Regions from separate parts of the Ensifer sp. LBL genome, predicted to be linked through region 3. Evidence: riboswitches for the same ligand, from Rfam matches in the RefSeq annotation. Region 3 holds a riboswitch; each other region holds the start of a gene.
What was found. A riboswitch is a leader RNA that binds a small molecule or an ion and turns the genes downstream of it on or off. The one in region 3 is predicted to bind cobalamin.
Positions count from the first base shown of each region.

Region 1: linked by a shared signal. The riboswitch ahead of OKW20_RS17720 (CbtB domain-containing protein) and the one ahead of OKW20_RS02780 (aromatic ring-hydroxylating oxygenase subunit alpha) in region 3 are both predicted to bind cobalamin.
Region 2: linked by a shared signal. The riboswitch ahead of cobU (bifunctional adenosylcobinamide kinase/adenosylcobinamide-phosphate guanylyltransferase) and the one ahead of OKW20_RS02780 (aromatic ring-hydroxylating oxygenase subunit alpha) in region 3 are both predicted to bind cobalamin.
Region 4: linked by a shared signal. The riboswitch ahead of bluB (5,6-dimethylbenzimidazole synthase) and the one ahead of OKW20_RS02780 (aromatic ring-hydroxylating oxygenase subunit alpha) in region 3 are both predicted to bind cobalamin.

Region 1 covers NZ_JBNDJY010000004.1:376,791-382,215, forward strand. Annotated here, with positions in the region: partial or broken gene OKW20_RS17705 (glucoamylase family protein) at 1-90, shown strand, start outside; gene OKW20_RS17710 (ferric iron reductase) at 111-965, shown strand; gene OKW20_RS17715 (CbtA family protein) at 1,007-1,801, opposite strand; gene OKW20_RS17720 (CbtB domain-containing protein) at 1,999-2,175, opposite strand; cobalamin riboswitch at 2,217-2,478, opposite strand; gene OKW20_RS17725 (TetR/AcrR family transcriptional regulator) at 2,477-3,169, opposite strand; gene OKW20_RS17730 (NAD(P)H-binding protein) at 3,274-4,104, shown strand; gene OKW20_RS17735 (DUF1772 domain-containing protein) at 4,101-4,580, shown strand; gene OKW20_RS17740 (SRPBCC family protein) at 4,650-5,216, opposite strand; gene OKW20_RS17745 (ArsR/SmtB family transcription factor) at 5,213-5,425, opposite strand, start outside.
Region 2 covers NZ_JBNDJY010000003.1:159,002-164,426, forward strand. Annotated here, with positions in the region: gene OKW20_RS12455 (CGNR zinc finger domain-containing protein) at 1-497, opposite strand, end outside; gene OKW20_RS12460 (MFS transporter) at 614-1,786, shown strand; cobalamin riboswitch at 2,079-2,301, shown strand; gene cobU (bifunctional adenosylcobinamide kinase/adenosylcobinamide-phosphate guanylyltransferase) at 2,669-3,193, shown strand; gene cobW (cobalamin biosynthesis protein CobW) at 3,197-4,261, shown strand; gene cobN (cobaltochelatase subunit CobN) at 4,365-5,425, shown strand, end outside.
Region 3 covers NZ_JBNDJY010000001.1:563,379-568,803, reverse strand. Annotated here, with positions in the region: gene OKW20_RS02795 (FAD-binding oxidoreductase) at 1-669, opposite strand, end outside; gene OKW20_RS02790 (L-threonylcarbamoyladenylate synthase) at 812-1,786, opposite strand; gene OKW20_RS02785 (DUF6656 family protein) at 1,864-2,463, opposite strand; cobalamin riboswitch at 2,781-2,981, shown strand; gene OKW20_RS02780 (aromatic ring-hydroxylating oxygenase subunit alpha) at 3,086-4,330, shown strand; gene OKW20_RS02775 (2Fe-2S iron-sulfur cluster-binding protein) at 4,332-5,425, shown strand, end outside.
Region 4 covers NZ_JBNDJY010000003.1:331,479-336,903, reverse strand. Annotated here, with positions in the region: gene OKW20_RS13295 (LuxR C-terminal-related transcriptional regulator) at 1-94, shown strand, start outside; gene OKW20_RS13290 (acyl-homoserine-lactone synthase) at 235-879, shown strand; gene OKW20_RS13285 (DUF2865 domain-containing protein) at 1,032-2,114, shown strand; gene bluB (5,6-dimethylbenzimidazole synthase) at 2,127-2,822, opposite strand; cobalamin riboswitch at 2,869-3,081, opposite strand; gene OKW20_RS13275 (SDR family oxidoreductase) at 3,165-3,977, opposite strand; gene OKW20_RS13270 (phytanoyl-CoA dioxygenase family protein) at 4,066-5,259, opposite strand; gene OKW20_RS13265 (LacI family DNA-binding transcriptional regulator) at 5,363-5,425, shown strand, end outside.

The DNA.
Region 1 (5,425 bases), on a different contig from region 3:
GGTCTTCAACGAGCGGGCTTCGACGGTGGCTGGCTGCGGCAGGGGGAGGGTGCGCGTGGCAATCCGCCCGCATCCAGCGCCAAGGGATGAGAATGGGCGAAGGAGACGGCATGCGCTTGAACGACCACCGGCCGACAGCGGCGATCGCGGACGCATTTGCGCCGCAGGCGCTGGCCGTCGCCGACCGTCTGCGTGCCCAGTTTCCGGAGGCTGCCGTCTCGTTCGGGCCGGCGGCCAGCGAATTCAGCGCGCCGGGCGACTTCTGGGCTGCGGGCAGCGCTGGCCTTGAGGCGGGGCTCGCCTATCAGGATTTCTTCGGGGTCGGCATGACCGACCGGATCCGCGCGGCGCATCTGATCGCCTTCTATAGCCGTCAGCTGAGCGTGGTCCTCGGCGCGTTCCATCTCGGCGCCGGGCTGCAGCCGGAGGTCGCCGGCATTCGTTTCGAGGATTGGGCGCGGCTTCACCGTGGTGCCGAAGTCACGGGCAAACGCTATCATTTTCGCTTCCAGCCGCCGGCGATGGGGCGCAAGGGTGGAGAGGAGGGCGTCAGCGCTTTTGAACAGGGCTTCGTCGCTCATCTGGCACCCGTCATTGCAGTCCTGAAGGCACGGACAGGCCTCTCGAGCGGGGCGCAGTGGCGGCTCGCGGCGGATGCCCTGGCCGGCGCGTTCCTCGAAATCGGCCGCGCGATCGGGGATGAGGCGCGCGGCATGGCCGAGGCGCTGGCGATCGTCAAGCGGCCCGGCTCGCGGCTCTATTCTGATGAGCTTTGCTATGAGCAGATTGCGGCTGTCGATCCGGCAAGTGGTGAACACATTTCACGCCAGTATCGGATCCGCTGCGGCTGCTGTCTCTATTTCAAGACGGAGGGCGGAAGCTTCTGCGACACCTGCGTCCTGCTGGAGCCGGAAGATCGCCGTGCGCGGCTGGCGGCGCATCTCATGCAAAACGGCGGGGCCTGAACCCCGCCGTCGCCTTGCTGACGATCCGTGATCGGCGACCACTATGCCTTGACGAAGCGCTCGTTGATGAAGCCGGAGACGACGCCGAGCACGATCCAGAAGGCGAGCGTAGTGGCGAGTGCGGCCACCGCAAACTCTGCGCCGAGCACGGCCGGAACGTTGCTGGTGATGTCGAGCGGCTGCGGCGCACCGTAGACATGGGGCGCTGCGATCAGCACGAGGCCCGCGACCTTGGAGACGATCTCCTCGCGCAGGACGACGAGATAAAGGCCGACGGCCGAAAGCGCGACCGTTGCCAGCCACCAGGTCTGGCGGTCACCCAGTTCGGCGGCCGGAAAGCCAGGCAGTTCCGGCGGCAGGCCGATCGCCGGCAGCATGTGCACGGCAAGCCAGCCGCAGGCGCCCCAGAGCGCGCCGTTCCTGAGCGTGATCGGATAGCCGATCACCAGGCTGACGCCGGCGAGCAGCAGGCCGAAGCCGGAACCGGTGACGAGGTTCGCGATCAGCGTGCCGGAGAAGCGGCTCATGCCGAACATGATGCCGCCTTCCTCGTGCTCGCCCTCATGGGCATAGGCGGGTGTGATCGGCGACAATGCGTCGAGCAAGGCGCTAAGCGGCGACACGGCCTTGAGCGACGAATGCTGGTCGTGGTTTTCCGCGGCAGGCTGTGCCGCACCCGGCTGGGCGGCGGGCTGTTCGGTGGGGGCCGGAGCCTCGCCTTCGAATTCCTCTGCATGCAGGATCAGCGGCGTGACGCGCAATTCCTGGGCGCCGGTCATGAAGACACCGGCAATCAATCCAGCCACGATCGCGGCCAGAAGCGTTCTGACAATCATCTTGAAATCCCTCGATAACGACAAAAGCCACGCGCTGCGGCGTGGTCCTTGAGCCTTCCCATTTTGCCTGTGCTGCGGATGGCGTTCGCACGCCGGAAAAACCGGGATGCACACAAGCCGACATCCGGCTCGGGCCGGATGTGTTCAGGTCCGCAGATTGTTCGATGCGGAACGTTGTTGACGTTCCGAGGCATCGGTCAGTGGCAGGGGAAGCCGTAGGAGTGGCGGGTGTCGTGCGCCGTGTCGTGCAGCACGGCCGAGTTGGCAAGGCCGGCGCCGAAGACGAGGAATGCGCCGATGAAGAGCGCGATGACGCCAGCGGTCAGACGATCGCTGAGGGAGAGCGGGGTGCTCGAAATGGTAGACGTAGCCATGACAACCTCCGTGATGGCATCGGGAAATTCCCGGTTGGGCCCTATGCCCGCATCGAGTGGCAGGTTTCCTGGCTCACGGCGTTGGGCTCGATGCCCTCGGTCTGCCTCGCCTTCCCAGTTCGGCCGCCCTCTCGCGGCCTTTCCAGTGGCTTCTTCCGGATCGCTCCGGAATGGCAGATCGACGTCGCTCTACAGTCGCGGGGTCGGCCGTGATTTGAATGCCCAGAGTGGGTCCATCCGTCACGTTCCCGTTTACTCCCGAAACGCGTTCGCGTCCCGGGAACCAATCGATCCCAGATGATTAGGATTCTGTCATGGAGTTGTCAATTGAGCCTGCGCCGCCGCGCGGTCCATCCGCGACAAAATCCTTGATGGTCATGCGCTTGTAGGCCTCGACGATCTGGTCGCCCTCGGCCCGATCGACCGAGACCGCAAGCCGCATGGTGCAGTCGCCGAGATGCATGATCAGGAAGGCGGCGCTGTCGATTTCCTCGCGCGGCGTCGCCGGCACAAGCCGGGCCCAGACATCGGCCAGCAGCTTTCCGCCGGCGCGGCTTTGCGCAAGGTCGATTTCGCGCAGCGCCTTGTCGGCCTGCATCGCCGACCAGATGTCGCGCATGACCGGCTCGGCGAGGAACATCTCGTAATAGATGTCAAACAAAAGCGAGAAGGCGTCGCGCAACTCGGCGATCGAGGTCACCTTGGCCAGTTCGGCCGCGATGCACTCGTTGCAGACCGCATTGTAGCGCTCGGCGAGCGTGCGCACGATTGCCGCCTTGTCGGGGAAGTACTGGTATAGCGAGCCGATCGAAATCCCAGCCTTTTCAGCGACTTCGCTCATGCGCATGGCGTCGCTGCCCTTTTCCTGGATGAGCGCCGTCGCGCAGGCAAGGATCTGCTCGACGCGCTCGCGACTGCGCTTCTGGCTCGGTGTCCGGCGCAGCGCAGGCTCGTCGTCGGCGGGAAGCGTGGCGGGGCTTGCATCTGAAATCATGAGTAATGCTCACATTTTGACTTGACTCCTAAAATACGAGGATTTATCACATTTGCAAATGTGAGAGATACTCATGTTTGTTGGTGGAACCTCAGGAGGAAACGATGTCTCAGAAAATCACATTGGTTTTGGGCGGTACCGGCAAGACGGGGCGGCGGGTGGCCGAGCGCCTTCGGGAGCGGGGCGTCGCGGTGCGCATCGGTGCCCGTTCGGCGTCGCCTTCCTTCGACTGGACGGAAGAGACGACCTGGGCGCCGGTCCTTGAAAACGTCGATCGCATCTATGTCTGCTTCCAGCCGGATCTGGCGGTGCCGGGCTCCGTCGAGGTGATCGCCAAGTTCTCGAGCCTTGCCGTCAGCGCCGGCGTCAAGCGGCTGGTGCTGCTGTCGGGGCGTGGCGAGGACGAGGCGGAAGCGGCAGAGCGCGCGCTGCAGGCCTCCGGCGCCGACTGGACGGTCATCCGGGGCAGCTGGTTCTTCGAAAACTTCGACGAAGGCTTCCTCGCCGAGGGTGTCTTGAGCGGTTCCGTCTTCCTGCCCGTGGACACGGTGACCGAGCCGTTCGTCAGCTGCGACGATATTGCCGACGTCGCTGTCGAAGCGCTTCTCGACGACCGCCATATCGGCAAGGTCTATTCGCTGACCGGCCCGCGGCTGATGACCTTTGCCGACGCCGTGGCCGAAATCGCCGCGGCTGCCAACCGTCCGATCTCCTATCAGGCGATCCCGATTGCCGACTTCGCGGCACATTTGCAGGCCGACGGTGTGCCTGATGACTATGTCGAACTCATCCGCTATCTCTTCACCTCGGTGCTCGACGGGCGCAATTCAAACCTGACGTCCGATGTCGAGCATGTGCTTGGGCGGCGTCCGCGTGACTTTGCAGCCTACGCTCGGGAAACCGCAGCAACCGGTGTATGGAGTCTTGCCGCATGATCCCCCTGATCCCCGCTCTGGCGTTTGCCGCCGCGATCGGCTCCGGCCTGATGGCCGGACTGTTCTTCATCTTCTCGGTCTGCATCATGCAGGCCCTGTCGCGGCTGCCGCCGGAGCAGGGGATCGCTGCGATGAATGCGATCAATGTCGTGATCCAGAACCCGATCTTCCTCAGCGCCTTCATGGGCACGGCGCTGCTCGCCCTGGCGCTCATCGTCGTCGCCTTCCTCTCGGGCGGCGAGGGCCGGTGGTGGCTTGCCGCCGGCGGTGTCGCCTATGTCGTCGGCGTGCTGCTGGTGACCATCGTCTTCAACGTGCCGATGAACGATGCGCTCGCCGCCGCAGCGCCCGGCCAGGCGGCGACCGATCTCTGGCGTGAGCGCTATCTGACCGACTGGGTCTGGTGGAACCACGTGCGCAGCTTCGCGTCGATCGGCGCGCTGGCGTTCTTCATTCTCGGTTTCGCCCGTGCCTGACGAAAAGCGCCGGCAAGTGGATCCTTGCCGGCGCCTGCGCGCGTCCTGACCTCTGAACCCATCCCGCCGTCAGGGCTTGGGAATACGCGCGTCGTATTGCGCTTCAAGATCGGCAAACTTGCTCCAGAAGGCCGCCGGCTTTTCGCCTTCCAGCAGCGCGCGCAGAATGTCGAGATGCACGTGCCAGCCGGCGGAGAAGCTGGTCATGATGGCGCGGTCGGCGATGCGCTTGTGGGTGACGACGAGCAGCACCTTGTCGCCGCGGGGGCTGAGTTCGAAACGGACCTCCGAGGGCGTGCCGGTCTCTTCGTTCCAGGTGTAGGCCAGCAGCCGAGGCGGCTCCCAGGCGAGCACGTGACCGTAATTGCGCACCTCGCCGGCGTGCTCGGCATATTTCTGCGGTGGCCGGTCGTCTTCCGCTGTCAGTTCCGAGTGGCGGAAGACGTGCTCGACCTCGGCCCCTTCCTTCGACCCGATCGTTCCGGACGCCATCCAGAGGCGGCGCTTGCTCTCCTCCGTCAGATAGGACCAGACCCGCTCGATCGGGCCGGGAAGCAGGCGCTCGATGCGCACCGCGTCCGGTGCGACGACACGGCCGTAATCGGCGCCGGCAAAGGCTGTGGCAGACGAAGTCATGGCTTATCCTCCGGATCAGGTTGGTTGGTGGCGTCTTCGGCGAGAAGCAGCGCCTCGAGTACGTCGATGCGGGCGCGCCAGAAGGCTTCGTAGTGGCGCATCCACTCCATGCCTGCATGCATCGGCGCGGCATCGAGCCGGCACACATGCGTGCGACCTTTCACTTCGCGGCGCACCAGACCTGCTCCTTCCAGCACCTTGATGTGCTT
Region 2 (5,425 bases), on a different contig from region 3:
GAGCGATACTCGGCCATCTTCATACGTGCCGTGCACGCGTCGGAGCAGTACAGCTTCGACCCATTTCGCGTCACGTCGATGTAGGCGCGGTCACATCCGTTCGCATGGCACCGTCCAAAGCGCCGGCTGCCGAACCTGTCCATGAGCAGCGCCAGGGAAACCACGAACTCGGCTGCCAGCGCCTCGATGATCGTTTCGCCATCTCCATGGAAATGCAGATGGTACGGTTGCTCGACATCAGCCACGAGATAGGGACGAGGGGCGTAGCGCTTCATCAGGTGGTTCAGCGTCGCCGCAGCGGTCTCGTCCGTGTCGGCCCCAAACACCGGGCCGAGGTCCGTTGCGACTGACCGCAATCGCGCGCCGCCATCGATGACGGGCAGAACGCGCTTGCTCATCGATGGGTTGAGCTGTTCGGCAAACGCCTGCTTCAGCGCGTCTGCTGTCAAGCCAGCATAGGCGCGGCCGCCCGATTGACCGTCCAGTGCGAGGTTCACCAAAGTCGCGGCCAAGGCGGCCTGGCGTTGTGAGTTACTTGTAAGCTGCATTTGACAGGTAACGGTCCGGTTGTGTACTCGTTACTAACTATTCGGATTACGAAGGTAACGCAAGAATGGTCGGTGAGAGCTATGCTGCGGTGCTGCGCGGGGATGGTGTCGTCCGTCTCGTGATCGCGACATCGATAAGTCGAATGACCACGTCGATGCTGAGCCTATCCCTTCTGATCGCGGTGTCGAAAAGCACGGGCTCAGTCGTGGATGCGGGCGCCGTCCTGTTCGCGCACGCCGTTGCATTGGCTTTGGTCGCCCCCGCTGCCGGCCGCCTCGTCGATCGTTTCGGGTCGCGGCGAACTCTTTTTGTGTTCGTCGGGTTTCACACCCTGTCCTATGTGGCGGTGGTCTTCGCGCTCTTTCATCAGTTGCCGGCCGCCTATCTTCTCTTGGCTTCCGCGGCCCTGGGTGCCACGACGCCGCCATCGGGGTCCGTCGTCCGGGCCAGTTGGCCGCATCTCGTGCCCGAGAGCAATCTATCGAGTGCCTACGCGCTCGATACAGTCATCAACTCGAGCACCTTCATATTCGGGCCCATCCTGGTCGGTGCCTTGCTCTATGTGATGCCGCCAAACATGATCGTGGGGTCGTGCGCTGTCGCAAAGGTCATTGGCGACGTGCTGATCGCCAACAGTCCCGTGGCGAGGAATGCCACCGAGCGTCGTCCGCGAAGGCTGTTCTCCGTTCTGGCGAACGCTCCGCTGGCGCTGCTCTTGGCGATCGTCGCCCTCGACACCTTTACGATTGGTGCCATGCAGATTGGCGCGGTGGCGAGCGTCACGGCCGCCCTGGCAGGCGTTCTTCTCGGTGGATTTGCTGCCGGCGAGGTTTTCGGCGGCATTTTCTATGGCGCGCTGCGCGCGCAACCTTCGGTGAAGCGCGGCATGATTGCCTTTCACCTGGTGACCGCCTGCTTTTTCATCTTGATGAGCATGACCTCAAACCATTGGCTTCTGTTGCTGCTCTATCTCGGTGCCGGGGTTTTCAGCGGAGCCCGGGATGCGCTCGGCCAGCTCGCTGTCGGGCTGAGTGCCCGACCGGAGGATCGAACCGAGGCGTTTGGCTGGCTTACCAGCTTTATGTGGGCCGGCTACGGGCTCGGCACGCTTTTGTCCGGGAGCCTCGGTGAAGGCTGGGGGGCGAGCGCCATTTATCTGGCCGCAGCCGCAGTCTCGACCACAGCGGTGATCGCGACGTGCTGGCTGAAGATCGTCAACCCTCAACCGAAAGCGTAGCGCTCCCGTGGGGCCGATTAGCGCACGGTCCACAGAACCATGCGGTGAATTGATCATCATCCCGGCGAATTTGCCTCGGAACAGAGGTGCGCCAGAGCTTGAGGGCGCATTGGCGCATTCTGATAGCGATTTGGCACAAAATGAGAGTGAGCCACGGGTGGAAGGCAGGCGGATGCATTGCCGTTCTTGGCGGGCCGCGGCCGTCCGTTCACGGCTCGACAAATCGTCGCGTGGCGCAACTCGGCCGGGGAGGCGTCGCATGCGTCGATTGACTTTGCGCGGTCCGGTTCCTAATCATCGGCTGTTGGATGGTTCCTCCTTGTCGTGGCGACACGGGGGAATAATTGGGAATGTGACGGATGGACCCAAATCGGGCATCCTTATCGCAGCCGACCCCGCGACTGTAGAACGGTCAGGGTTCGCCATCGGGTTTGGTGCCGGGCTGTCGGCCGGTTGCATGGGCAGCCGGGGCAGGTCGGGGATCAAGCCGGAAAAGCCACTGGCGTGGCATCGTGATCAGCCGGGTTGGACGCCTCTTCTTCTACGAATCGTCCGCCTTTCACGAAGCCGCCCGCAGCGCCTGCGCGTCGGAGATGACGTGCAAAAGGTTCGCTGTCGGAAAAAAACGCCGGGAAGGTGAGGCGGGCCGCTCGGGTCTGACATCGGAACCTTGCCCGTTAAGGGCGAGGCGATGTTTGGCCCCGTGACGCCGTGAGCCAGGAGACCTGCCATCCGACATGGGCATTCCGCCCGAGGGGACGTTTGTCTCCAACGCCATCACGGAGGTTGTTTTGGCTCGCAGATGTTTTCAAGAACGCGCCCTTGGCGCGCCCGACGGCCGTTGCCGCCTTCCGCTGATCTCGGCGTGTTGAGGCGGCGACGATGAGCAGTCTCAGCGCCGGACCCGTGCTGGTCCTCGGCGGCGCCCGTTCCGGCAAATCGAGCTTCTCCGAGAGGCTCGTCGAAGCTTCCGGCCTTACCCGACATTATGTCGCCACTGGACGCGCCTGGGACGACGAAATGCGCGCGCGCATCGACCATCACCGGATAAGCCGCGGCGAAGGCTGGACGACGCATGAGGAGCCGGTCGATCTCGTCGGCGTGCTGAGAAGCATCGACGATCCTGCCAACGTGGTCCTGATCGACTGCCTGACGCTGTGGGTCACCAATCTCATACTCGAAGAGCGCGACATCGCGGCGGAGTTCGCCGCCCTTGCCGCGTATCTGCCTGAGGCGCAGGCGCGTCTCGTATTCGTTTCCAACGAGGTCGGCCTCGGCATCGTGCCCGAGAACCGCATGGCCCGCGAATTCCGCGACCATGCCGGCCGGCTTCACCAGATCGTTGCGGAGAAATCCGCTGAAGTTTACTTTGTCGCGGCCGGTTTGCCGCTGAAAATGAAGGGTTGAAAAATGACCACTGCGAGAGCCAACCAGGGCAAGATCCCGGCGACCGTCATCACCGGCTTCCTTGGCGCCGGCAAGACCACGATGATCCGCAACCTTTTGCAGAATGCCGACGGCAAGCGCATCGCGCTCATCATCAACGAGTTCGGCGATCTCGGCGTCGATGGCGACGTGCTCAAGGGCTGCGGTGCGGAGGCCTGCACCGAGGACGATATCATCGAGCTCACCAATGGCTGTATCTGCTGCACGGTTGCCGATGATTTCATCCCGACCATGACCAAGCTGCTCGAGCGCGAGAACCGTCCTGATCACATCATCATCGAAACCTCGGGCCTTGCCCTGCCGCAGCCGCTGATCGCCGCCTTCAACTGGCCGGATATCCGCAGCGAAGTGACCGTCGATGGCGTCGTCACCGTGGTCGACAGCGCTGCCGTTGCCGCCGGCCGCTTTGCCGACGACCACGACAAGGTCGATGCGCTGCGCGTCGAGGACGACAATCTCGACCACGAAAGCCCGATCGAGGAACTGTTCGAGGACCAGCTGACCGCTGCCGATCTCATCGTGCTGAACAAGACCGACCTAATCGATGCCTCCGGCCTCAAGGCCGTCCGCGACGAGGTGTCTTCGCGCACCAGCCGCAAGCCTGCGATGATCGAGGCGAAGAACGGCGAAGTTGCCGCCGCCATCCTGCTCGGCCTCGGTGTCGGCACGGAAAGCGATATCGCCAACCGCAAGTCGCATCACGAGATGGAGCATGAGGCTGGCGAAGAGCATGACCACGATGAATTCGACAGCTTCGTCGTCGAGCTTGGCGCGATCGCCGACCCGGCCGCCTTTATTGACCGCCTCAAGGGTGTGATTGCCGAGCATGACGTGCTGCGCCTCAAGGGTTTTGCTGATGTGCCCGGCAAGCCGATGCGCCTCCTGATCCAGGCGGTCGGCGCCCGCATCGACCAGTATTATGATCGTGCCTGGGCTGCCGGCGAAAAGCGCGGCACGCGCCTTGTCGTCATCGGTCTGCACGACATGGACGAGCAGGCGGTGCGCGCCGCGATCACCGCGCTCGTCTAGATCGTTCCTTGAGTGAAATGATCTAACACATTGAAATGATGCAGTTTCGGGCGGGGACCGCTTTCAGCGTTTCCGTCCGGGATTGCCCCAACGGACAAGACGAATGCATCTGCTTCTCGCCCAGAAAGGAACGATCGCCGACGGCAACGAGGCGATCGACCTTGGGCAAACGCCGGCCGATATCCTTTTCCTCTCGGCCGCCGACACCGAGCTCTCCTCGATCGCCGCGGCTCACGGCCGACGCGACGGAGGCTTGAGCCTGCGCATCGCCAGCCTGATGAGCCTGATGCACCCGATGTCGGTCGATACCTATGTCGAGCGCACGGCGCGTCACGCCAAGCTGATCGTCGTCCGGCCACTCGGTGGCGCCAGCTACTTCCGCTATCTGCTCGAAGCCCTGCATGCGGCCGCCGTCACCCACCGTTTCCAGATCGCGGTGCTGCCGGGCGACGACAAGCCGGATCCGGGGCTTGAGCCTTTCTCCACCGTCGCAGCCGACGACCGCCAGCGCCTCTGGGCCTATTTTACCGAAGGCGGCGCCGACAATGCCGGCCTCTTCCTCGACTATGCCGCGGCGCTGGTCACCGGTGCCGAGAAGCCGCAGCCAGCCAAGCCGCTGCTGAAGGCCGGAATCTGGTGGCCGGGTAAGGGCGTGATCGGCGTTTCGGAGTGGTTGGCGTATATTCAGCAAGGTTGCGGGCAAGTGGTAGCGGGGGAGGGATTCGAACCCCCGACAGTCGCAATTTGCTTTTACCGCGCCCTCGTCCAGAGCGGCGAGACACGGCCGGTCGAGGCGCTGATCGACGCGTTGGCGAAACAAGGTGTGCGCGCGCTGCCGGTCTTCGTCTCCAGCCTCAAGGATGCCGTTTCCGTCGGCACGCTGCAGGCGATCTTTGCTGAAGCTGCACCCGACGTGGTGATGAACGCCACCGGTTTTGCCGTCTCGTCGCCCGGTGCCGATCGTCAACCGACCGTGCTGGAATCGACCGGTGCGCCTGTCCTGCAGGTGATCTTCTCCGGCTCGTCGCGGGCACAGTGGGAAACGTCGCCGCAGGGGCTGATGGCGCGCGATCTGGCGATGAACGTCGCGCTGCCGGAAGTCGACGGCCGTATTCTTGCGCGCGCTGTCTCGTTCAAGGCGGCGTCGATCTACGACGCCAAGGT
Region 3 (5,425 bases):
GAGCGGCTTCGGAAAGAGCTTGAGCACGGCGCCGGTGATCACGCCGAGCGTACCTTCGGCACCGATGAAGAGATCGCGCAGGTCGTAGCCGGTATTGTCCTTCTTCAACCGGCGCAGCCCGTCCCAGATTTCGCCGGTCGGCAGCACCACCTCGAGGCCGAGGCAGAGCTGGCGCATGTTGCCATAGGCAAGCACGGCGGTGCCGCCGGCATTGGTGGAGAGGTTGCCGCCGATGCGGGCCGAACCTTCCGAGCCGAGCGACAGCGGGAACAGGCGATTGTGCTCGTCCGCCGCTTTCTGGATGTCGGCAAGAATACAGCCGGCATCGGCGACGATAACATTGCCGACCGGATCGATGTCGCGAATGCGGTTCAGCCGTTCCAGCGAAAGAACGATGTCCGCCTTGCCCTCCCGCGGGATCTGCCCGGCGACGTGGCCGGTGTTGCCGCCCTGCGGCACGATCGCCGTGCGGGTGGCGCTCGCAAGCTTCATGATGCGCGAGACCTCGTCGACGGAGCCCGGACGCAGCACCATCGGCGTCGTGCCACGGTAAAGTCCGCGCGATTCGACGAGATAACGCGCCTTGTCCGGTTCGGCCGTCAGCACGTTGGCGCTGCCGACGATGTCGGCGAAGGAGGCGATGAGTTCGGGAGAGGGAAGGGTGGTCATGGGCCTCACTTCGTGTTGCGCCTGTGCGCTATCGGATCGGTCGATCTGAGGATGTGATCCTCGGTTCCTGGTCGGCGGCGATCATAAGCGCAATGGGTGCCGTTCGGTGAGGGCGGGTGCGCGGAAAATGCCGCACGCCATCTTACCCTCGTGGTGCGGCTGCCCGCTGCAACCGATCGATGATGGCTTCCCCCAGCCCGTCCGAAGGGATCGGCCCGAAGGCGATGGTCTCTGCGCCGCTGGCATCCGCCCGCTTCATGTAGTCGAAGAGATTGGCGGCGGCTTCGCGCAGATTGCCGGTCGGGCTGAGGTCGAGAACGACGGCCGCTCGTTCCTCGCCGGCGATCCGATTGCCGCCGAAACGGATCAAGGCTTCGCCGGCATGCACCTCGGCGGCATCGAGCCGGACGGCAGCGCCGGGCGCATAGTGCGAGGCGAGCATGCCCGGCGCCTCGATCGTCGCTCCTGCCGTCTCCGGCCGGATCACCGGACGGTCGAGCAGGCGTTCGATCTCGGCGGCATCGAGGCCACCCGGCCGAAGCAGCCGGATCTCGTCGCCATCGACCTTGATGATTGTCGACTCAAGGCCGATTTGGGCCTGGCCGGCGTCGAGGATCAGCTTGAGCCTTTCACCGAGATCGGCCTCCACATGGGCCGCACTGGTCGGGCTGATCTTGCCCGAGGTATTGGCGCTGGGCGCAGCCAGCGGGCGTCCGAAGCGGGCAATCACCCGGCGCGAGAAGCCGTCCGGCATGCGGATGCCGAGCGTGTCGAGGCCGGCGGACGCCAGCGCATGAACCGTGCTGTCGGCGCGCTGCCGAAGGATCAGCGTCAGCGGGCCGGGCCAGAAGGCGTCGGCCAGCTGCCGGGAAACCGGATCGAAGTGCACATGGGCTTCGGCCATCGCCATGTCGGAGACATGCGAGATCAGCGGATTGAAGCGCGGGCGCCCCTTCATCTCGTAGATGCGGCTGATCGCATCAGGATTGGTGGCGTCGGCGGCAAGGCCGTAGACGGTCTCGGTCGGTATGGCGACCGGTTCGCCTTCGGCAAGAACGGCGCAGGCGCGCGCGATCGCGCGGTCCGGTTCCCTTTCCGTATCGATGATCTCAGCCATGCCGTTTCCTTTCCGACGCTTCCTTAACGGACGCACCGGAAAAACAGAACGATTTTCTTTGAAGCAACCGGTTCGGCTCAGAGGCTGCGGATGATGCGGCGCAACGCGTCGTCCTTGGCACCGAGCATCAGCACGTTTTTCAGCGCGACCTTGGGATCGTCGGTGCGAAACAGCAGACCGTTGTCACGAAAATTGCGGTTGATGACCATTTGGCCGGCTTCCGCGCCCGGTTCGATGGCGACGGCGAAATACATGCGCGAATAGCCGGGCTGGATGCCTTCGAAAAAATGCGTCTCATGGCCGAGGTCGCAGTAGAAGTTGGCGAAGTAGAAGGACCAGGTGATGTCCTTGGAGGGCGTGACCGGCGTGCGCGCCGCCGTCACGTGACAGTAGCCGAGATGCGGCCGGCCGACGAGCGTGCGGTGGAAGATCATCTTCGGGAACTGGATCGAGGTGTGAAAGCCGTTGATCCGCTTATGGGTCGTGTCGCCGGCGGTGTTGAGCTTCTTGCCCGTCCTGTCCGCAACTTCCTCATAGCTCAGGTAGCGCCGTTCGCTCGGCACCCATTGCCTGCGATTGATCCGGCCCGTGCGCAGGAATTCGGTATGAACCGCCGTCTTCGGCGGGATTGTCGGCGGCGCCTCGGCTGCCGCGTCGTAGTATCTCAACTTTGCCATGATCGTCAGCGCGCCATCTGCCTGCCTGCAGGACCTCTCTCGTCCGCCGGCTAGGCTAGCGGCTCATGGTTAATGAATGATTGCCTCCTGGCTGCATCATGAGCGTTCCCTATCTGACGGGATGTCGCAAACGGGCGAAGCTTTCCCGCGTCTGCGCCGCCCGCGCCGCAAAAGGCGGCAAATGCCCAAGACGTGGGCTATCTATATGTTTATAGTGTAAAAAATCTATGACAGGCACCGGTGATGGCGGTTTTTCCCGTGTCGTCATTCTGGAATTGGATGTCGCTATCCGGCAGCTGCCAGGGCGGTTTCCGCGATTACATATCCTTACTCAAGGTGCCGTCTTCGAAGAGAAGTCGGAGAATTGGGAAGCCGGTCAAATCCCGGCGCTGCCCCCGCAACGGTGGTGGAGCGAAAGCCTCGGCAAAGGCCACTGGACGGTTCGTCCGGGAAGGCGCCGGGCTGGTCCGAAAGGACGGCTCCTGAGCCCGGAAACCAGCCTTGACGGACATAACCGTAACAGGTTGCGGCGGGCAGCCGGATCGGAGCCTTAGACGCATGGGCGTGCGCCCGTGCGGGTTCCTGTCCTGCCTCTCCGAAACATGGCGCATGAGGACAGGACATGGACACCAGAAACGATATGCTGCGAAAGCTGAAGGGTCGACGCGACGGCTACAGCCTCGATCGGGCCTTCTACATCGATCCCGACTACTATCGGCAGGATCTGGAAAACATCTGGTACAAGGATTGGCTGTTCATCGGCCATGACTGCGAGATCCCGCGGGCCGGCAATTACTTCACCGTCCAGGTCGGCGACTTTCCCGTCGTCATCACCCGTGACCGCCAGGGCACGATCCGCGCCTTGCACAATTCCTGCCGCCACCGCGGCTCCCGCGTCTGCACGCAACAGAAGGGCTCGTCGGCAAAACTCGTCTGTCCCTATCACCAATGGACCTACGAGCTCGACGGTTCGCTGCTGTTCGCCCGACAGATGGGCGAGGATTTCGACAAGGCCGCCCACAGCCTGAAACCGATCCACTGCGAAACGGTCGGCGGCTACATCTTCATCAATCTTTCGGAGAACCCTGCGGACTTCGCGGCATTTCGCGAACTGGTCACGCCCTATCTCGCGCCGCACCGCCTCGGCGAAACCAAGGTCGCCTTCGAAAGCACGATCATCGAAAAGGGCAACTGGAAGCTCGTCTGGGAGAACAACCGCGAGTGCTACCATTGCGCCGCCAATCATCCAGAACTCTGCCGCACCTATCCGGAAGCCCCGACCGCGACCGGGGTGCAGGGCGCCAAGGATGATCCCGTGATCGCCGAACATTGGGCGAAATGCGAGGCCGAAGGCTTGCCGAGCGAATTCAGGATGTCGCCGACCGGCCAGTTCCGCGCCGCCCGCATGCCGCTTGTCGACAATGCCGAAAGCTACACCATGTCGGGCGCGCGCGCCGTCAGGCGGGCTTTGTCGGCCGATGTTTCCCAGAGCCAGATCGGCACGCTTCTGATGTTCCATTACCCGACCACCTGGAACCATGTGCTTGCCGACCACGCCATCACCTTCCGCGTACTGCCGCTCGGGCCTGAACTTACCCAGGTGACGACGAAGTGGCTGGTCAACAAGGATGCGGTCGAAGGCATCGATTACAATCTCGAAGAACTGACGCATGTCTGGACCGAGACCAACGATCAGGATCGCCAGATCGTCGAGGAGAATGCCTTCGGCATCCGCTCGCCGGCCTATGAGCCCGGTCCCTATTCGCCCGAGCACGAAGGCGGCGTGATGCAGTTCGTCGAGTGGTACTGCAAGTTCATGGAGCAGCGCCTTGCCGGCGACGCGGCTCCGCTTTCAAGGGTCGCCTGACATGCAGATGGCCTCCTCGTTTCACCATTTCGACGCGCTGCATGTCTGGATCGACCGGCAGCAGATGCTCGAATGCACATCGGCGGTGGTCGAGACCGCCGATGTCATGACCTTCACCTTCCGGGCGGAAAAGCCCGCCTGGTTCCGCTATCTGCCCGGGCAGTTCGTAACGCTCGAACTGCCGGTCGCCGACGAGCCGGTCATGCGCACCTACACGCTGTCGTCGACGCCGTCGCGGCCGCTTTCAATCGCGGTCACGGTGAAGGCGCAGGCCGACAGCATCGGCACCCGCTGGATGTTCGACCATCTGAAGCCGGGCATGAAGCTCCGGGCCTTCGGTCCGCTCGGCGATTTCAGCTTCGTGCGCCATCCCGGCGACAAGTACCTGTTCATCTCGGCGGGTTCTGGCGTCACGCCGATGATGTCGATGACGCGCTGGATGGCGGACTGCGTGCCGGAGACGGATGTGACCTTCATCTCCTGCGCGCGTCGTCCGGAGGATCTGCTGTTCCGCTCGGAGCTGGAGGTTCTGGCGACGCAGATGTCCGGGCTGAACCTCGGCTTCATCGTCGAGGGGCATGAGGCCCGTCACGGCTGGCACGGGCTTCGCGGCCGCATCGATGGCGCCAAGCTGCCATTACTCGCTCCGGATTTCATGGAGCGTACTGTGTTCTGTTGCGGCCCAGAGCCCTTCATGCGCGGCGTGCGGGAGGTGCTGAAATCGGCCGGTTTCGACATGGGCCGCTATCACGAGGAGAGCTTCCAGCCGGCGGCGGCACCCGCCGCGGAAGAGATTGCCGTGCGCGCCGGCGGTGGCGACGACAGCGAGGTCCAGGCCGCCAAGATCGCCTTCACCATGAGCGGCAAGGAGGTCGAGGCCAAGCCCGGCCAGACGATCCTGCAGGCGGCGCGCGCCAATGGGGTGCGCATCGGCGCTGCCTGCGAAGGCGGCATCTGCGGCACCTGCCGGGTGATGAAGGTCGCGGGCGAGGTCGAGATGAACCACAATGGCGGCATTCTCGACGACGAGATCGACGAGGGCTACATCCTCGCCTGCTGCTCGCGACCACTTGGCGACGTCCAGATCGAAGCTTG
Region 4 (5,425 bases), on a different contig from region 3:
CTTCATGACCAATGCGCGGCGCAAGCTGAATGTCGTTTCCAACACCCAGGCCGTGGCACAGGCCGTACGACACGCGCTGATCCCCACCGTTTGACACCCGACGACACACCTCCACCGAAACCCCTCGAAATCTAGTGGCAAATATCGCGCATTTGAACTGTCGCTAGCGACAGTTACGCAACCGCCGCGAGCCTGACAGCATCGCCCCATCCCCAAACTCGGATGGAGAAAACGATGATCAGGATCCTGAACGGAAAGACCCGCGCACAACACCCGGCGGCCGTCGACGACATGTTCCGGTTGCGCAAGCGCGTCTTCCACGACTTCCTGAAATGGGACGTGCAGACCGAAGGCGAATGGGAGATCGACAACTACGACCAGGCAAACCCGCTCTACGTGCTGTCCTATGCCCCCGATACCGGCCGGCTGCGCGGCGCGCTGCGGCTCCTGCCGACGCTCGGCCCGAACATGCTCGACGATACTTTCCCGATCCTGCTTGGCGACAATCCGGAAATCCGTAGCGCTTCGGTCTGGGAATCGAGCCGCTTCTGCATCGAGCCGGAGATTTCGCAGGACCGCGCTTCGAACCAGGTGACGGTCGCGGCTGCCGAACTCATGTGCGGCGTCGGTGAGCTTGGCCTTGCTTCCGGCATCAGCCACATCGTTACGGTGACGGACGTGTTCCTGGAGCGCATGTTCCGCCGCATGGGATGCCCGGGCGAGCGCATCGCCGAACCGCACCGCATCGGCTCGGTCTTCGCGGTTGCCGTTGCCTGGGAAGTGACCCCGGATCTGCTTTCGCGGATGAAAGCGGTCGCTGCGATCGAAGGCACCGTTCTCGACCGCCCGATGTCGCTGGAAACCGCCCGCGCCGCCTAAGCGCGTCCGTCGATCGGCACTGTTAACGCAAACCGTCGCTTGTCGTTGCACGATCACCGACAAGCTCTATGATGGAGGCGAAACAGGAATGCCGATGGCAGCCACCCGCAGAAGTTGGCGCCGACCTGGCAACAGGAAGAGACTTACGCCCCGTGTTCACGCGCCTGAAACACGTCGCTACGGCCCTCGTGCCTTTGGTTCTGATCGGTGCCGGTCCGTCACTGGCATCGACGGCCTGCGACCGACTGAACGCCCGGCTCGCGCAACTGCCTGACTACGTCGCCAGCAATGCCGATGCGCGCGACTATGCAAGCGCAATCTCACGGCAGAACATCGAACTGCGGCGGGCCAAGAACGACCGCCGCCGCGCCGGTTGCGGTGGCGGCAACGCCATCGGCTACGACGGCGGCGACCCCGACACCTGCGGCGGGCTCAACGGTCTCATCGCCGAGATGGAAGACAATCTGCGCATGCTGAAGTCCGAGCGCGAGCAGATCGTCGCCGGCGGCAGCGACGACAGCCGGCGCCGCATCCTCGCAGCACTTGAGATCAACGGTTGCTATGGCGACCGCGAGGAGTTCGCAAGCGTCGAACCGGACGTGCCGGAAAGCCACCGCAACATCGTTGCCGACCTGCCACCGGAGGACGCCTACGGCCCGATGCTCGGACATGGCGAAGACGGCTACGCGCCGCAGGAGCGCTACTATAGCGGCACGCTCAGAACCATGTGCGTGCGCACCTGTGACGGTGCCTTCTTCCCGATCTCTTCGGATGCGACGCCGGCCGATTTCCCACGCGACGAACAGGCCTGCCGGGCCCGCTGCCCAGGGGCTGAGACGGAGCTCTATTTCCACGACCTCAACACGGAAGAGAGCGACAAGATGGTCTCGGCCGTGACCGGCCGTCCCTATACCGAAATGCCCAACGCCTTTGCCTATCGCACCCGCGCCGTCAGCAAGCCCGGCCAGTGCGGCTGCCAGATACCGCAGACCGCCGCAACCACGCCGAAGACGACAGGTACGAAGACCGGCGACGACCAGTCGTCGATCATCGTCATCGAGACGAAGAAGCCGGAAGCGGCGGGCGAGACTGTCAAGGTGCCGGCCGAAGAGCGGCCCTATGATCCGTCGAAGAACAAGGTGCGCGTCGTCGGCCCCACCTACCTGCCGCAGGAAGAAACTGCGATCGACCTCAAGCACCCGAAGGGACCGGCCTATCAGCCGGTCCAGAATTGATCGGACGAAGCCTTACGCCTTCTCCTTGCTGCATCCCCATCCTTCTTCGAAAACCAGGTCCTCGAGCGGAAGGCGCTGGCGCCAGCCCTTCACGGCGAGTTCCGGCTGCTGATAGAGGCGGTCGACATAGCCGAGGCAGAGCCAGGCGACGATCTCGATATCGTCGGGGATGCCGAGGATCGCCTTGATCTCGGCCTCGTGGAAGATGCTGACCCAGCCGACACCCACCCCTTCGGCGCGCGCTGCAAGCCAGAGGTTCTGCACGGCGCAGACGGTGGAATAGACGTCCATCTGCGGATTGTGGGTACGCCCGAGCACGACAGTGCCGCCGCGCGTGCGGTCGCAGGTGACGCAGATGCTGAGCGGCGCCTTGCGAATGCCTTCGAGCTTCAACGCGCGATACTTTCCCTGCTGTTCCGCCTCGAACATCAGCGCGGCCTCGTCATTGGCGCGGCGAAACGCCTGCCAAACCCGCTCGCGCGTTTCTTCCGCCCGCACCAGCACGAAGTTCCAGGGCTGCATGAAGCCCACGGACGGGGCGCTGTGTGCCGCGGCCAGCAGGCGCCTGATCAGATCATCGGGCAATGGCTCGGGCAGGAATTCATCGCGCACGTCGCGACGTGTCTCGATGGCACGGTAGACGGCCTCCCGCTCTTGCAGCGAAAAGGCACCGGCAGCCGCAAGGCCGCCCTTCGGTTCAGTCAGCATCGTTCGATCCCCAACAATGCGAAAACCTCCCGCCGTCCACGCGGGGTTCGGTCTATCTCGCCAGGCCGGTCTTCTGACTTCGGTTCAACCGATCGCCCCACCTTCCCAGATCGATTGAAGATCCAGTGGCAGAACCTTGAATCAATTCAAGGCCATCTTAGACGCGATCGTCCCCGTCACAGCGTTGGGCACGTTCCGGAATTTCGACCGGATTCCCGATTCTCCCGCTTTCGCGGGCACCTGACGACGGCACTAAGTGCACAGCCGTTTGACAAAGACAAGCGGCGCCGTCCCGGTCGGGAACTGGTGCGCCGCTTTCCACCTGCTTCTTGCTGCCTCGCCTCAGAGCGGAGCGACCGGATGCGGCGAACCGTCATAGGCGCCCCAGATCGACTGGTCGAAGCAGATGACCGATCCGGTCATCAGTCCGGATTCGGCCGACGACAGGTAGGCGCAGGCACGCGCCACCTCGGCCGGATCGACGAGCCGGCCGAAAGGCTGGCTAGCCGCCGCCTTTTCGAGCCAATCGGCAGCCGCGCCGTGAAACTCGCGCTGTATGCGGTCTTCGCCTTCGGAAGCCATCCAGCCGATATTCAGCCCGTTGACGCGGATGCGGTTGCGCAGCAGCGCATAGGCCGTGTTCTTGGTCAGCGTTTCGAGCGCGCCTTTCGACGAGCAATAGGCGGCGATGAACGGCTGGCCGGCCATCGCCGACATCGAGCCGATGTTGACGATCGTGCCTTCGGTCTTCTCGCGCCGCATGACTTTCACCGCTTCCTGCATCAGGAAGAACGGTGCGCGCACGTTGATCGCGAACATGCGGTCGAAGAGTTCGGGCGTGGTATCGAGGATGGTGCCGCGGTCGGTGATGGCCGCAGCGTTGACCAGCGCATCGACCCGGCCGAATTCGGCGTCGCAAGCGGCGACCACCTTGCGGGCGTCGTCCACTTTCTCCAGATCGGCTTCGACATAGACGACTTTCGCGCCATGTGCCTTGCCGATCTGCTCGGCCTTCGCCCATCCCTTGGCGGCGTTGCGCCCGCAAATGACGATACCCTTGGCGCCACGCTCAGCGAAAAGGCCAGCAATCGTCGCGCCCAGCCCCTGCGTACCACCGGTGACGATGGCGATCTTGCCCTGCAATTGTCCACTCATCGAATTCCTCCCTCGGAAATGATCGTTTGAAACGGCTGCGGCTCCCGGGTGAAACACGCCGGGAGCCTGTCAAATGGTAGCTCGCGCGTCAGCTCAGCTTGCGTTTCGCCTGCGCCTCAAGCACCGCAAGAAACTCCTCCTCGCCCGTTCCCGCAGTGAGCGCCTCGCGCATCAATTGCGCCTGCGTCTCCGGCGCCAGCCCGCCGATTGGCGGGTCTCGGTCAAGATTGGTCGGGAACGAGTAGCCTTCGGCACAGGAGGCGATGGCATTGGCCGCTTCCGCCCGCGACAGCTTGCCGTTCGCCAGCAAGGCCCGCAAGGCCGGATAGAGCGCCGCGCTCATCGTCAGTCGATCGACGGTTTCCATGGCGCGCCCGAAGGCCGAGGACACCTGCAGCAGGTTGGCGACGCGGCGGATATCTTGGGAGCGGTTGGTGCCGGCAGCATGAAAGAGCGCCGGATTGAAGAAGACGACGTCACCCTTTTCAAGCGGGAGCTGCACGTGATGTGCGTCGAAATAGGCGCGGAATTCCGGCCGGTTGAGCGCCAGATAGCCCGGCACATAGGTCTGGCTATAGGGCAGGAATAGCGTCGGTCCGCTTTCGAGCGGCATGTCGCAATGGGCAACCGCGCCCTGCAGCGTCAGCACCGGCGAAAGCTTGTGGACATGCGCCGGATACTGCTCGATCACGGCCGCCGTCTGGAAGCCGAGGTGATAGTCTCGGTGCGCCGATTGCGCCGCCCCGCCCGGGTTGACCCGGTTGACCTGCGCCGTCATCTGGTAGTTCGGCCCGAGCCAGGCCTCGCTGACGAGCGCGATGACGGCATTGCCGTAATAGGCGGCGAAATTCTCCGGTGCGTTCAGGCAGTGCTTTTCCAGCGAGTTCCAGATGCGGTCGTTGGCGCCGGGCTTGGCGAAGTGATCGCCGCCACCGCTGTTGCTGCGATGTTGCTCTTCGATGATGGCGTCGAAGACCCCGCTTGCGACGTCGATTGCCGCCGTATCGGCATAGGCGCGCTTGAAGACCGCCACGCCGGGGCCCGTTGCCAGCGCCTCGCAGATTTCCGCCAGAACCGAACGCCGCGCCTCGCCGTCGCCGCACGCCGCAATCAACGCGGCGCTGTCATAGATCAGGACGTTCTTTTCGCAGCCGGAGGCATGGGGATAGTCGGACAGATTGGTCTGGCGTTCGACTTCCGCCCGGAACGCCTCGAGATCGCAGGCCTCCTCGGTGAGCCAGACACGGTCGATCCGCTGGCGCGCTTTGTTGTCGGTCTTCATCGCGTTTCCTCCTCTGAAACATCCTGATGAACACGACTATAGGCGGCGGCAAAACATGATATAGAGCAAGAATCCATCAAAAATCCATCAGGAGCGCGCAACGATGGCCCATCCGTTTCTGGTCAAGGACATCGCCTTTCAGGCCGGCCTCAGCACCGCGACCGTC